DNA from 3 places in the Priestia sp. JNUCC 25 genome. Region 1 is predicted to be linked to each of the others. Evidence: a T-box and tRNA genes for the amino acid it is inferred to sense, from the RefSeq annotation. Region 1 holds a T-box; the other regions hold tRNA genes.

Region 1 (4,819 bases):
TGTTGGACTTAAACGAACTTCTTTTAAGTTTACAACTTTTTGGTTTTTACGAGCTTCTCTTTCTTTACGTTGTTGCTCATAGCGGAATTTACCGTAGTCCATAATACGACATACCGGCGGTTTCGCATTTGCAGCAACCATTACTAAGTCAAGATTTACTCGTGAAGCAATTTCTAATGCTTCATTTTTTGATTTAATTCCTAATTGTTCACCGTTTTGATCAATTAGACGAACTTCGCGAGCTCGAATGCCCTCGTTTACCATCATGTCCTTGCTAATAAGTAGCCACCTCCAAGGTTTAATGAGCGAATACGCTTGCTTAGACCGATTATTAACTCACACAAAAAAGTGTGAGTACATACTGCACCCACACTTCTATCGTTTTAATTAAGATACGATGTACCTGCTAACTGCTCTATGCGTCACTCAGGTGAGAAGCGGGTGCTTCTTCTTCTGTATAAACAAGTATTCAATTACTTAAGCTATTATAGTATCAACAAAGACAAAAGTCAATGATTTCGTTCTTTTTTCACAACAAAAATTATTGTATCAAAGGAAAAACATTTATGCAACAGTTTTTTATAAATGTTGCATAAAAAAGCAGAGAATTTCAATTCTCTGCTTTTTTCATTAGCGAGATGCTTCTGCTTTTACATTTTGTAAAAAGGCTTGGAAGTCCACTGTTTCTGAATTCTGCTCACCGTATTTACGTACGTTTACTGCTTTATCCTCTACTTCTTTATCCCCTACAACAAGCATATAAGGAATTTTTTGCATTTGAGCCTCACGGATTTTATAACCGATTTTCTCATCGCGAGAATCAAGTTCCACACGAATACCCGCCAGCTGAAGCTGTTCTTGCACTTCTTTTGCATACTCAAGGTGAACGGTAGGTGATACCGGAATCACTTGAACTTGTACAGGTGCTAACCACGTTGGGAAAGCTCCTTTGTATTCTTCGATTAAGAAAGCTACAAAACGTTCCATTGTTGACACCACGCCGCGGTGAATAACAACCGGTCGATGTTGTTTTCCGTCTTCTCCTACATACGTTAAATCAAATCGTTCAGGAAGTAAGAAATCCAATTGAACCGTAGATAGCGTCTCTTCTTTACCAAGAGCTGTTTTAACTTGAACGTCTAGTTTTGGACCGTAGAATGCCGCTTCTCCTTCAGCTTCATAATAATCAAGGTCAAGCTCATCCATCGCGTCTTTTAACATGCTTTGTGCTTTTTCCCACATTGCATCATCATCAAAGTATTTTTCTGTATCTGCAGGGTCACGGTAAGATAGACGGAATGAATAATTTTCAAATCCAAAATCTTTATAAACCGCTTCAACTAAGCGAACTACACGAATAAATTCTTCTTTGATTTGGTCGGGACGTACAAAGATATGCGCATCATTTAGTGTCATGCCTCGAACACGCTGAAGTCCTGATAATGCTCCTGACATTTCGTAGCGGTGCATCGTTCCAAGCTCAGCAATACGGATTGGAAGCTCACGATAGCTGTGAATACCTTGTTTGTAAACCATCATGTGATGAGGACAGTTCATCGGACGAAGAACCAGGTCTTCGTTATCCATTTCCATTGCAGGGAACATGTCATCTTGGTAGTGCTCCCAGTGACCAGACGTTTTGTAAAGTTCTACACTTCCGAGCACTGGAGTGTAAACGTGCTGATAACCAAGGCTTACTTCTTTATCTACGATATAACGCTCGATAATACGGCGGATCGTCGCACCTTTTGGAAGCCATAAAGGCAGACCTTGTCCTACTTTTTGAGAATTTGTAAATAAGTTTAGCTCTTTACCAAGTTTACGGTGGTCACGTTCTTTTGCTTCTTCAAGAAGACGAAGATGCTCGTCTAAATCTGCTTTTGTAAAGAATGCTGTACCGTAAATACGCTGCAGCATTTGATTATCGCTGTCTCCGCGCCAATAAGCACCCGCTACGCTTAATAGTTTAAATTCTTTAATTTTGCCTGTTGACGGCACGTGCACGCCTCGGCAAAGGTCAAAGAATTCGCCTTGTTGGTAAATCGTAACCTTTTCACCTGCTGGAATCGCATCGATCAATTCAAGCTTTAGTTCATCGCCAACTTCTTTAAAAAGTTGAATGGCTTCTTCACGAGAAACTTCTTTTCGTTCAATTTCAATATTTGAATTAACGATTTTTTTCATTTCTTTTTCAATTTTACCTAAATCTTCAGGAGTAATTGATTCTTCCATATCGATGTCATAGTAAAAACCGTTTTCGATAACCGGCCCTACACCTAGCTGTACTTTTGTATCTTTGTACAAACGTTTGATTGCTTGAGCCATTAAATGCGCTGTACTGTGACGCATAATTTCAAGCGCTTCAGGAGCATCTTGCGTAATGATTTCAAGACTGCCATCTTGTTCAATTGGCGTACGTAAATCCAGCAGCTCGCCGTTTACTTTGCCTGCTAATGCTTTCTTCTTTAATCCCGGGCTAATAGAAGCCGCAATATCTTCTGTTGATGATCCTTTTGAATACTCTTTAACAGCTCCATCAGGAAATGTCATTTTGATTACTTCTGACACAACTTTCCACTCCTTTAACATAACTGAATAAACTTTTTGTAAAAACAAAAAACTCGTCCCTTATCAAAAGGGACGAGTTGTGTATACACGCGGTACCACCCTTGTTTCCTCTTCGTATCTTGGATAACCCAAAGAACCCGAAGCGGCTCGAGGTTTTATAACGGAAATTCCGTCAGTAATTACTAGAGGCTCTGCTCGTTTACTACTGAAGTTTAGAGGTGGTAAGAATATATTCCGTGTTAGGAGATTTTCAGCCTGGATCTCCCTCTCTACAAACCGTAAATATACACTCATGTCCTCATCATAACTTGTAACATATAGCTGTTTTTCAATATGCATTTATTATATTCATTTTCAAAATAGAAATCAACCTTTCACGTTATATTTTGCTTTTGATCAAACGGAAATTCATTTTTTTCGTATAACATAACTTTTTCTTGGAAGATATTTTGAATGGTATAAACAAAATCATGATCATGCTGGTCGCTATACAGATGAATAGCAGCTGGAGATAAACTTAGCAAAGGCGCGATAATAGTTGAGTCTATGTATAATGATTCTTGTTCAGATAAAAAGGCCTCTGCTAGAGCTGCACATTCACGTTCAGGAACATATCTACTATTGTGGTCGTACAACACAAACTTGTTTTTATTCAAGTGCATTACATACACATCGCCTGTAGATAACTGTCTTTCATTAGCTGCTTGACGCAGCTGATGAATAAGAATTTGATAGTCTTGTTCAAGCTTATATTCATCAATCGCCAGCTCGGCATAATAGCGCAGCCGCTCTTGATATTCTTTTAAGCGGAATTGGAGAAAAGACTCAAAGGTGAATGTTACATTATGAATGAAGAAGTCTTGAAGAGCCTGGCGGATAAGTAATTCTCTTGGAAGAGAAAATGTTTTTTGCGGAATTTCGCCTCTCTCTCCTTCCATAATCCCCCCCATAATTTGAAGCAGCAAATCTTGCTCTTCCTCTTCTGAATAGAAAAATTGTTCTTTTAATATGTTTACCATCATCTTTTTTTCTTTCTTTTTTAAAATTACGTGGGTTAATACCGGTATCACCATGTCTTGTAAAACGGCCTCTCTATTGTATGTCTCATCAATGACTAAAAGCTGATTATTCACCAGCTTCAAGCACTGTGAACCATACGATAAAGCGCTTCGCTTCGCGCATAAAGACTCATATACAACGACTGCGTCTTCTACATATTTAAAGAATATTTTCATTCCTCATAGCCCCCCTTTGGACACGCTTTATTAATGTATATGGGGCAACATGCAAAAAAATGAGCAAGTCGTTACAAGAAATGTAAAACGACCTGCTCATCTATTTCGTTTATTCTCTCCATTCATTTCAACAGGAATGGCTAGAGACTTAATTCGTTCCATGACACGAGCGGCTTTGAGCTCTTCCTGCTCGCCTCTTTGGGTATAAGTCAAATGATGTTGAAGCTCTTTAAAATTTAAATTCGAGCTGAAAAATGTCGGCAAATTTTCGAGCATACGGAATTGTAAAATGGTTCCGAGCACATCGTCTCGCATCCAGCTCGTTACGGATTCTGCTCCGAGATCATCAAGCATAAGAACCGGTACTTTTTTGACATACTCTATTTTCTCATTGAAACTTTGATCTTGAAACGAACCTTTTAACTCACGCAAAAACTCCGGGACATACAGAATGGTAGATTTCACTTTCTTTTCGGCTAACGCATTGGCAATTGCTCCAAGAAAATACGTTTTCCCCACACCAAACGAACCGTGTAAATATAAAGCTTTCATTTTCTTATTTGGCTCATATTCTCGCACAAAATCTCTTACTAGTTTAATGGCTTCAAATCTTCCCTGCTCAATTTCAATATCAGACATTGTTGCCTGTAAAATTTCTTTAGGCACGTACATACACTGAATAAAAGATTCTTGTTCTTTTCGCTCATCTTCTTGTACTTTTCTAGGACAGCGTTCATACTGTAAATCAATATTCCGGCCTTTTACAACCAGCTGAGGGTGGTATCCTTTCACCATGTTGACGCAGCTTTGCAAAGAAGGACACTTGTCACAGCATTTGCTTTGGTCGATAAATTCATGCATCTTCATCAGACCTCGGTCGACCATTTGCTCATCTAACTCATGGCGATGCTCTTGCAAAAATGTTTTAACTTCGGGATTAGACAGGATACTGTTTCTTAATGCTTCTAAGCGTGCTTTAAAATCCTTTTTGTTCACTAACTGATTTAGTGAATCAT
Region 2 (4,819 bases), 680 kb from region 1:
CTGTCTCAACGAGAGACTCGGTGAAATTATAGTACCTGTGAAGATGCAGGTTACCCGCGACAGGACGGAAAGACCCCGTGGAGCTTTACTGTAGCCTGATATTGAATTTTGGTACAGCTTGTACAGGATAGGTAGGAGCCTGAGAAGCCGGAGCGCTAGCTTCGGTGGAGGCGTCGGTGGGATACTACCCTGGCTGTATTGAAATTCTAACCCGCGGCCCTGATCGGGCCGGGAGACAGTGTCAGGTGGGCAGTTTGACTGGGGCGGTCGCCTCCTAAAATGTAACGGAGGCGCCCAAAGGTTCCCTCAGAATGGTTGGAAATCATTCGTAGAGTGTAAAGGCACAAGGGAGCTTGACTGCGAGACCTACAAGTCGAGCAGGGACGAAAGTCGGGCTTAGTGATCCGGTGGTTCCGCATGGAAGGGCCATCGCTCAACGGATAAAAGCTACCCCGGGGATAACAGGCTTATCTCCCCCAAGAGTCCACATCGACGGGGAGGTTTGGCACCTCGATGTCGGCTCATCGCATCCTGGGGCTGTAGTCGGTCCCAAGGGTTGGGCTGTTCGCCCATTAAAGCGGTACGCGAGCTGGGTTCAGAACGTCGTGAGACAGTTCGGTCCCTATCCGTCGTGGGCGTAGGAAATTTGAGAGGAGCTGTCCTTAGTACGAGAGGACCGGGATGGACACACCGCTGGTGTACCAGTTGTCTTGCCAAAGGCATCGCTGGGTAGCTATGTGTGGACGGGATAAGTGCTGAAAGCATCTAAGCATGAAGCCCCCCTCAAGATGAGATTTCCCATAGCGCAAGCTAGTAAGATCCCTGAAAGATGATCAGGTTGATAGGTCAGAGGTGGAAGCGTGGCGACATGTGTAGCTGACTGATACTAATCGATCGAGGACTTAACCAAACTTTTAAAAGCGTAAGCTTTACTCAGCAAACTGTTACCTAGTTTTGAGAGAACAAAACTTTTCCAAAAAAGTCTTGCTTTCTTTATCAAATCATGTATAATATAATATGTCTGGTGGCGATAGCGAAGAGGTCACACCCGTTCCCATACCGAACACGGAAGTTAAGCTCTTTAGCGCCAATGGTAGTTGGGACTTTGTCCCTGTGAGAGTAGGACGTTGCCAGGCTATTATTATTCCACAGTAGCTCAGTGGTAGAGCTATCGGCTGTTAACCGATCGGTCGTAGGTTCGAGTCCTACCTGTGGAGCCAACTGGCCCGTTGGTCAAGCGGTTAAGACACCGCCCTTTCACGGCGGTAACACGGGTTCGAATCCCGTACGGGTCACCATTTATTTTTATCTACATAATAGTGGAGGATTAGCTCAGCTGGGAGAGCACCTGCCTTACAAGCAGGGGGTCGGCGGTTCGATCCCGTCATCCTCCACCACCGTGCCGGTGTAGCTCAACTGGTAGAGCAACTGACTTGTAATCAGTAGGTTGGGGGTTCAAGTCCTCTTGCCGGCACCATTTATATTGGAGGGGTAGCGAAGTGGCTAAACGCGGCGGACTGTAAATCCGCTCCTTCGGGTTCGGCAGTTCGAATCTGCCCCCCTCCACCATTTTTATTGGGCTATCGCCAAGCGGTAAGGCAACGGATTTTGATTCCGTCATGCGTTGGTTCGAATCCAGCTAGCCCAGCCATAGAGAGCCATTAGCTCAGTTGGTAGAGCATCTGACTTTTAATCAGAGGGTCGAAGGTTCGAGTCCTTCATGGCTCATTTTAATAAGCGGAAGTAGTTCAGTGGTAGAACACCACCTTGCCAAGGTGGGGGTCGCGAGTTCGAACCTCGTCTTCCGCTCCATTTCTATATAAAAAAGATATTGGGGCCTTAGCTCAGCTGGGAGAGCGCCTGCCTTGCACGCAGGAGGTCAGCGGTTCGATCCCGCTAGGCTCCACCATACATATAAACATACAACCTTTAAGCAAATTGCTTAAAGGTTTTTTTATGTAGTTTCTACAAATTAGAATTGTATATATATTCAAAAAAGTGTCGAGTTGAGCCATCGCTCATTTAGCCGTTACAATAGGAGAGTAGCAACATTTGTGATGGGGGGACATATTATGAATAAGCTTTCAATTATTGGAGTACCAATGGATTTAGGTCAAACTCGCCGAGGGGTCGATATGGGGCCAAGTGCGATACGATATGCAGGTGTTATTGAACGCATCGAGAATATTGGATATAGTGTAGAAGATAAAGGGAATATTGAAATTGCCTTAGCTGAACGAGTACATAGTGATGAAAATACAAACTTAAAGAATTTAAAAGCTGTAGCAGATGCTAGCGAGAGGCTTGCTCAGACCGTAAGTGATGTTATTACAAATAAAAGGTTTCCTTTAGTACTGGGGGGAGATCACAGCATCGCTATCGGAACACTAGCAGGAGTAAGTCGTCATTATAAAAACTTGGGCGTGATTTGGTATGATGCACACGGAGATTTGAATACAGCAGATACGTCTCCTTCAGGAAATATTCACGGTATGCCATTGGCGGCAAGTATAGGTATAGGAGACGACGCATTGACTCGAATTGGTGGTTATACACCTAAAGTCAAGCCGGAAAATATTGTGATTATCGGAGCACGTTCTTTAGATGAAGGAGAAAAAGAGTTAATAAAGGAAAAAGGGATTAAAGTGTATACGATGCATGAGATAGATCGAATGGGTATGACAAAAGTAATGGAAGAAACAATTTTATATTTGCGTGATAAAACAGATGGCGTTCATCTATCACTCGATTTAGATGGATTGGATCCACATGATGCACCTGGAGTAGGAACGCCAGTTATCGGTGGAATAAGCTACAGAGAAAGTCATTTAGCTATGGAGATGTTAGCAGAATCTCAGCTAATCACTTCTGCTGAGTTTGTGGAAGTAAATCCTATTTTAGATGAACGGAATAAAACAGCTACCGTAGCTGTTGCATTAATGGGCTCACTTTTAGGAGAGAAATTAGTATAAAACATTAGTACCTACCAAAAGGTACATGAAATATATATGAAGATAAAAAAAAGAAGCTCTTAGTTCGGATTCGAGAGCTTCTTTATATAGAGAAAAACTTTTCATATTCATTTAATAAACCATCTAGCTCTGAACTTACTCTCACTACTGTTAGTGATGATAAAGGGTTTTCTGCTGCAAGAGTGACCATGTTATTTCTACATTCTTCAATTTGATTCAAAAGGTTCTCTTTTGTATGAGTCAAGCTTTCCACTCCTCTTCTTTTCATCTATACTAATTACATAACCTACGTACGATCTTTTTAAACGTATTTGACAAATTTTTGTTAAAATAATTAAGCATAAGTGAAACTTTATGATAAAGTACACGTATATATACTATCCCGCAATGGGCGGAGGTAACCGTTACATGGATTTATTATTAAAAAGAAAAATAAAAAAAGTAAAAAAAGGTGACCAGGATGCGTTTGCTGACATAGTAGAATATCACAAGGATAAACTTTTTCATCTATGTTATCGAATGTTAGGAAACCGGGAAGAAGCGCAAGACGCTGCCCAAGAAGCGTTTATTCGAGCCTATGTAAATATTCATAGCTATGACACGAGTAAAAAGTTTTCCACCTGGTTATATCGAATTGCTACAAATCTTTGTATTGATCGAATTCGTAAAAAAAAGCCAGACTATTATTTAGATGCAGAAGTAGCCGGGACCGACGGGTTAAATATGTACTCTCAAATAGCTGCCGATCAGGCCTTACCAGAAGAAGAACTAGAGCAAGTAGAATTGCAAGAATTCATTCAGTCGGAAATATTAAAGCTACCTGAGAAATATCGAACTGTCATTGTCCTAAAATATATAGATGAGCTGTCGTTAAAAGAAATCAGCGATATTTTAGACCTGCCTCTTGGTACGGTAAAGACTAGAATTCATAGAGGACGTGAAGCTTTAAGAAATCGACTTCGCCACTTGTAAGGAGTGAACTAAGAATGAAATGTCCAAAAATGTATGTAAATCTCATTCATGAGCATTTAGATGGAGATATTACAAAAGAAAATGAACTGTTATTAAAAGAGCATTTGCATCAATGCAAAGATTGTCAGCAGCATATGCATCAGTTAAAAAGAACCATTGCATTTGTGCAAAGCACTTCTCATATAGAATTACCTATGAACTTTACAGCAGGTGTCATGGCTGGGTTACCACGTGAGAAGAATCGAATTCGAATGAATAGATGGTTTACAAACCACCCGATTCTTAGTGCAGCTGCTGTATTTGTGCTGTTAATGTCCGGCACCGTGTTTTCAGCTTGGGAAACGGATGAAGACTTTTCTGTTTCAAAGCAGTCGAACTTGGTCATTCACGATAAAACAGTCGTTGTACCAAAAGGTGAGACCGTCAAAGGTGATATTACTGTGAGAAATGGCGATATTAAAATTGAAGGAAAAGTAGATGGAAACGTTACTGTTATACATGGTGATAAGTATCTAGCTTCTGCAGGAGAAGTGACAGGCAATATTGAAGAGTTAGACAAGATTTTTGACTGGGTATGGTATAACGTCAAAACTCACGCCAAACAAGCTGTTGACTTTTAATAGTTGAAACATAAAATCGTCCGCTTATCTTGTTAGAGAGGAACAGTGGACGGTTTTATTTATATAAAAAGAAGGCTACATTATATAGGAACAAGGATTTAAAAATAAGATGTAATTTACAGTGTAATTTTGTTTTATGGTATAATAAAACGGTTATGTTATCTTTATTACATATATAGAGGAAGTGAGAAGATGCCTATTGGAGACCTGCCAATCCTCTCATATTTAGGAAAAATTGTTGATGTTCTCCTGGTA
Region 3 (4,819 bases), 150 kb from region 1:
AAAGACTTATCCATGGGAGTCAGACTGCGAGTGATAAGATCCGTAGTCAAAAGGGAAACAGCCCAGACCACCAGCTAAGGTCCCCAAGTATACGTTAAGTGGAAAAGGATGTGGAGTTGCTTAGACAACCAGGATGTTGGCTTAGAAGCAGCCACCATTTAAAGAGTGCGTAATAGCTCACTGGTCGAGTGACTCTGCGCCGAAAATGTACCGGGGCTAAACGTATCACCGAAGCTGTGGATTGACATCTTTGATGTCAGTGGTAGGAGAGCGTTCTAAGTGCAGCGAAGTCAGACCGTAAGGACTGGTGGAGCGCTTAGAAGTGAGAATGCCGGTATGAGTAGCGAAAGACAAGTGAGAATCTTGTCCACCGAATGCCTAAGGTTTCCTGAGGAAGGCTCGTCCGCTCAGGGTTAGTCGGGACCTAAGCCGAGGCTGAAAAGCGTAGGCGATGGCCAACAGGTTGATATTCCTGTACCACCTCCCCGCCGTTTGAGTAATGGGGGGACGCAGTAGGATAGGGTAAGCGCGCTGCTGGATATGCGCGTTCAAGCAGTTAGGCTGATGAGTAGGCAAATCCGCTCATCATGAAGGCTGAGCTGTGATGACGAGGGAATTACAGTACCGAAGTTCCTGATTCCACACTGCCAAGAAAAGCCTCTAGCGAGGCGGGAGGTGCCCGTACCGCAAACCGACACAGGTAGGCGAGGAGAGAATCCTAAGGTGATCGAGAGAACTCTCGTTAAGGAACTCGGCAAAATGACCCCGTAACTTCGGGAGAAGGGGTGCTCTGGTAGGGTGTATAGCCCGAGAGAGCCGCAGTGAATAGGCCCAGGCGACTGTTTAGCAAAAACACAGGTCTCTGCGAAGCCGCAAGGCGAAGTATAGGGGCTGACGCCTGCCCGGTGCTGGAAGGTTAAGAGGAGGGGTTATCCTTTGGGAGAAGCTCTGAATCGAAGCCCCAGTAAACGGCGGCCGTAACTATAACGGTCCTAAGGTAGCGAAATTCCTTGTCGGGTAAGTTCCGACCCGCACGAAAGGCGTAACGATCTGGGCACTGTCTCAACGAGAGACTCGGTGAAATTATAGTACCTGTGAAGATGCAGGTTACCCGCGACAGGACGGAAAGACCCCGTGGAGCTTTACTGTAGCCTGATATTGAATTTTGGTACAGCTTGTACAGGATAGGTAGGAGCCTGAGAAGCCGGAGCGCTAGCTTCGGTGGAGGCGTCGGTGGGATACTACCCTGGCTGTATTGAAATTCTAACCCGCGGCCCTGATCGGGCCGGGAGACAGTGTCAGGTGGGCAGTTTGACTGGGGCGGTCGCCTCCTAAAATGTAACGGAGGCGCCCAAAGGTTCCCTCAGAATGGTTGGAAATCATTCGTAGAGTGTAAAGGCACAAGGGAGCTTGACTGCGAGACCTACAAGTCGAGCAGGGACGAAAGTCGGGCTTAGTGATCCGGTGGTTCCGCATGGAAGGGCCATCGCTCAACGGATAAAAGCTACCCCGGGGATAACAGGCTTATCTCCCCCAAGAGTCCACATCGACGGGGAGGTTTGGCACCTCGATGTCGGCTCATCGCATCCTGGGGCTGTAGTCGGTCCCAAGGGTTGGGCTGTTCGCCCATTAAAGCGGTACGCGAGCTGGGTTCAGAACGTCGTGAGACAGTTCGGTCCCTATCCGTCGTGGGCGTAGGAAATTTGAGAGGAGCTGTCCTTAGTACGAGAGGACCGGGATGGACACACCGCTGGTGTACCAGTTGTCTTGCCAAAGGCATCGCTGGGTAGCTATGTGTGGACGGGATAAGTGCTGAAAGCATCTAAGCATGAAGCCCCCCTCAAGATGAGATTTCCCATAGCGCAAGCTAGTAAGATCCCTGAAAGATGATCAGGTTGATAGGTCAGAGGTGGAAGCGTGGCGACATGTGTAGCTGACTGATACTAATCGATCGAGGACTTAACCAAACTTTAAAAGCGTAAGCTTTACTCAGCAAGCTGTTATCTAGTTTTGAAAGAATAAATCTTTCGAAAAAAAGTATTGCTTTCTTTATAAAATAGTGTATAATATAATATGTCTGGTGGCGATAGCGAAGAGGTCACACCCGTTCCCATACCGAACACGGAAGTTAAGCTCTTTAGCGCCAATGGTAGTTGGGACTTTGTCCCTGTGAGAGTAGGACGTTGCCAGGCTTATATATCGGAGGATTAGCTCAGCTGGGAGAGCACCTGCCTTACAAGCAGGGGGTCGGCGGTTCGATCCCGTCATCCTCCACCATCGACTATTTAAGTCAGAGATTGCACGCCGGTGTAGCTCAATTGGTAGAGCAACTGACTTGTAATCAGTAGGTTGGGGGTTCAAGTCCTCTTGCCGGCACCATTTTTTTCGAGCCATTAGCTCAGTTGGTAGAGCATCTGACTTTTAATCAGAGGGTCGAAGGTTCGAGTCCTTCATGGCTCACCATTTATATTCACACGCGGGTGTGGCGGAATTGGCAGACGCGCTAGACTTAGGATCTAGTGTCTTACGACGTGGGGGTTCAAGTCCCTTCACCCGCATCTTTCATTAATTTCATATATGCGCGGAAGTAGTTCAGTGGTAGAACACCACCTTGCCAAGGTGGGGGTCGCGAGTTCGAACCTCGTCTTCCGCTCCACATATATAAGTCCTGCCGGGGTGGTGGAATTGGCAGACACACAGGACTTAAAATCCTGCGGTAGGTGACTACCGTGCCGGTTCAAGTCCGGCCCTCGGCACCATTTTAATAAGCGCCCGTAGCTCAATTGGATAGAGCGTTTGACTACGGATCAAAAGGTTAGGGGTTCGACTCCTCTCGGGCGCGCCATAAACGGGAAGTAGCTCAGCTTGGTAGAGCACTTGGTTTGGGACCAAGGGGTCGCAGGTTCGAATCCTGTCTTCCCGACCATTTAAGGGGCCTTAGCTCAGCTGGGAGAGCGCCTGCCTTGCACGCAGGAGGTCAGCGGTTCGATCCCGCTAGGCTCCACCAATTAAACTGAATAATTGTAACGAATAATATGGCGGTGTAGCTCAGCTGGCTAGAGCGTACGGTTCATACCCGTGAGGTCGTGGGTTCGACTCCCTCCGCCGCTACCATATAAGTTACATTTGTTATAAATATACGGAGGAATACCCAAGTCCGGCTGAAGGGATCGGTCTTGAAAACCGACAGGGGTGTTAAAGCCCGCGGGGGTTCGAATCCCTCTTCCTCCGCCATTTATTTATATCATATTCATATCATCGCGGGGTGGAGCAGTTCGGTAGCTCGTCGGGCTCATAACCCGAAGGTCGCAGGTTCAAATCCTGTCCCCGCAACCAAAGTGGTCCCGTGGTGTAGCGGTTAACATGCCTGCCTGTCACGCAGGAGATCGCGGGTTCGATTCCCGTCGGGACCGCCATTTTGTTTGGCTCGGTAGCTCAGTTGGTAGAGCAAAGGACTGAAAATCCTTGTGTCGGCGGTTCGATTCCGTCCCGAGCCACCATTTTAAGACGGCGATTGTGGCGAAGTGGTTAACGCACCGGATTGTGGTTCCGGCATTCGTGGGTTCGATTCCCATCAGTCGCCCCATCTTAAGTAACGCGGGTGTAGTTTAGTGGTAAAACCTCAGCCTTCCAAGCTGATGTCGTGAGTTCGATTCTCATCACCCGCTCCAAATGAAGGGCCTATAGCTCAGCTGGTTAGAGCGCACGCCTGATAAGCGTGAGGTCGGTGGTTCGAGTCCACTTAGGCCCACCATATTCCACAGTAGCTCAGTGGTAGAGCTATCGGCTGTTAACCGATCGGTCGTAGGTTCGAGTCCTACCTGTGGAGCCATATGGAGAAGTACTCAAGTGGCTGAAGAGGCGCCCCTGCTAAGGGTGTAGGTCGTGTAAGCGGCGCGAGGGTTCAAATCCCTCCTTCTCCGCCAGTCGTTTTAAATTTAAATATGGCCCGTTGGTCAAGCGGTTAAGACACCGCCCTTTCACGGCGGTAACACGGGTTCGAATCCCGTACGGGTCATCTCAAAAAGGTTTGCATACATGCAAACCTTTTTTATTTGCGCTTTTTTAAAGATTAAGTAAACAGAAATAATAGTTAGGAATAATTACCATGAATTTTCAGAATAAAAAGTAAGTTTTAAGCAGGATTTTCCCTATATCATATGGAATTATTCATAAAGTAATAAAGTATGAAGAGTATGGGATAAAGAGTAATTTAAAAGAACATTTATTCTATTATATTTGTAGAAAAGGTTTATGTTTTTACTGTAAAAGGGAATGAGTGGTAAGAAGCGTATATTATGTGCGTATATTATGTTTGAAGTTAAAGGGGTGGCAAAAGTGAATCTAGCGGTTCAGCCTACTGAATTTGATGTTCATTTGTATCACGAAGGAAACTTATTTCGCAGTTACTCTATTTTCGGTGCGCATCAGGTAACGGTAGAAGGAATTGAAGGCGTACGATTTTGCGTGTGGGCACCTCATGCAAAGGGTGTAAGCGTTGTAGGTGATTTTAATAAATGGAACGGTTTTCAACATTCAATGGTTAAAGTTAATGAAGAAGGTATTTGGATGACATTTATCCCTGAATTAGAACAAGGGACTATTTATAAATATGAAATCATCACACAAAGCAATCAAAAAAAATTAAAAGCAGATCCATACGCTTTCTTCAGTGAAGTGCGTCCAAACACTGCGTCTATTGTTTACTCATTGGATGGCTACAAATGGAACGACCAATATTGGCGTAGAAAGAAAAAACAGCAAAATATATATGAAAGACCACTGTGTATTTACGAGCTGCATGCAGGGTCTTGGAGGA

Evidence for each region. A T-box is a leader RNA that pairs with one kind of tRNA and senses whether it is charged. The one in region 1 lies ahead of thrS (threonine--tRNA ligase), so its partner is inferred to be a tRNA-Thr.
Region 2: it has a tRNA-Thr gene. The T-box ahead of thrS (threonine--tRNA ligase) is inferred to sense a tRNA for this amino acid. The anticodon was not compared.
Region 3: it has a tRNA-Thr gene. The T-box ahead of thrS (threonine--tRNA ligase) is inferred to sense a tRNA for this amino acid. The anticodon was not compared.

The regions. Positions count from the first base shown of each region.
Region 1 is NZ_CM132211.1:4,544,175-4,548,993, forward strand. It holds gene infC (translation initiation factor IF-3) at 1-267, opposite strand, end outside; ribosomal protein L20 leader region at 337-459, opposite strand; gene thrS (threonine--tRNA ligase) at 631-2,589, opposite strand; T-box leader at 2,634-2,882, opposite strand; gene ytxC (sporulation protein YtxC) at 2,943-3,803, opposite strand; gene dnaI (primosomal protein DnaI) at 3,900-4,819, opposite strand, start outside.
Region 2 is NZ_CM132211.1:159,235-164,053, forward strand. It holds rRNA gene JNUCC25_RS00905 (23S ribosomal RNA) at 1-910, shown strand, start outside; rRNA gene rrf (5S ribosomal RNA) at 1,021-1,136, shown strand; tRNA gene JNUCC25_RS00915 (tRNA-Asn) at 1,146-1,220, shown strand; tRNA gene JNUCC25_RS00920 (tRNA-Glu) at 1,224-1,298, shown strand; tRNA gene JNUCC25_RS00925 (tRNA-Val) at 1,322-1,397, shown strand; tRNA gene JNUCC25_RS00930 (tRNA-Thr) at 1,402-1,477, shown strand; tRNA gene JNUCC25_RS00935 (tRNA-Tyr) at 1,486-1,569, shown strand; tRNA gene JNUCC25_RS00940 (tRNA-Gln) at 1,577-1,651, shown strand; tRNA gene JNUCC25_RS00945 (tRNA-Lys) at 1,656-1,728, shown strand; tRNA gene JNUCC25_RS00950 (tRNA-Gly) at 1,738-1,812, shown strand; tRNA gene JNUCC25_RS00955 (tRNA-Ala) at 1,834-1,909, shown strand; gene rocF (arginase) at 2,073-2,972, shown strand; gene JNUCC25_RS00965 (aspartyl-phosphate phosphatase Spo0E family protein) at 3,055-3,216, opposite strand; gene sigW (RNA polymerase sigma factor SigW) at 3,381-3,944, shown strand; gene JNUCC25_RS00975 (anti-sigma factor family protein) at 3,959-4,564, shown strand; gene cdaA (diadenylate cyclase CdaA) at 4,757-4,819, shown strand, end outside.
Region 3 is NZ_CM132211.1:4,697,123-4,701,941, reverse strand. It holds rRNA gene JNUCC25_RS24695 (23S ribosomal RNA) at 1-1,967, shown strand, start outside; rRNA gene rrf (5S ribosomal RNA) at 2,077-2,192, shown strand; tRNA gene JNUCC25_RS24685 (tRNA-Val) at 2,202-2,277, shown strand; tRNA gene JNUCC25_RS24680 (tRNA-Thr) at 2,304-2,379, shown strand; tRNA gene JNUCC25_RS24675 (tRNA-Lys) at 2,388-2,463, shown strand; tRNA gene JNUCC25_RS24670 (tRNA-Leu) at 2,477-2,558, shown strand; tRNA gene JNUCC25_RS24665 (tRNA-Gly) at 2,582-2,656, shown strand; tRNA gene JNUCC25_RS24660 (tRNA-Leu) at 2,671-2,759, shown strand; tRNA gene JNUCC25_RS24655 (tRNA-Arg) at 2,769-2,845, shown strand; tRNA gene JNUCC25_RS24650 (tRNA-Pro) at 2,850-2,926, shown strand; tRNA gene JNUCC25_RS24645 (tRNA-Ala) at 2,932-3,007, shown strand; tRNA gene JNUCC25_RS24640 (tRNA-Met) at 3,038-3,114, shown strand; tRNA gene JNUCC25_RS24635 (tRNA-Ser) at 3,142-3,234, shown strand; tRNA gene JNUCC25_RS24630 (tRNA-Met) at 3,260-3,336, shown strand; tRNA gene JNUCC25_RS24625 (tRNA-Asp) at 3,341-3,416, shown strand; tRNA gene JNUCC25_RS24620 (tRNA-Phe) at 3,425-3,500, shown strand; tRNA gene JNUCC25_RS24615 (tRNA-His) at 3,511-3,586, shown strand; tRNA gene JNUCC25_RS24610 (tRNA-Gly) at 3,598-3,671, shown strand; tRNA gene JNUCC25_RS24605 (tRNA-Ile) at 3,678-3,754, shown strand; tRNA gene JNUCC25_RS24600 (tRNA-Asn) at 3,758-3,832, shown strand; tRNA gene JNUCC25_RS24595 (tRNA-Ser) at 3,836-3,926, shown strand; tRNA gene JNUCC25_RS24590 (tRNA-Glu) at 3,947-4,018, shown strand; gene glgB (1,4-alpha-glucan branching protein GlgB) at 4,312-4,819, shown strand, end outside.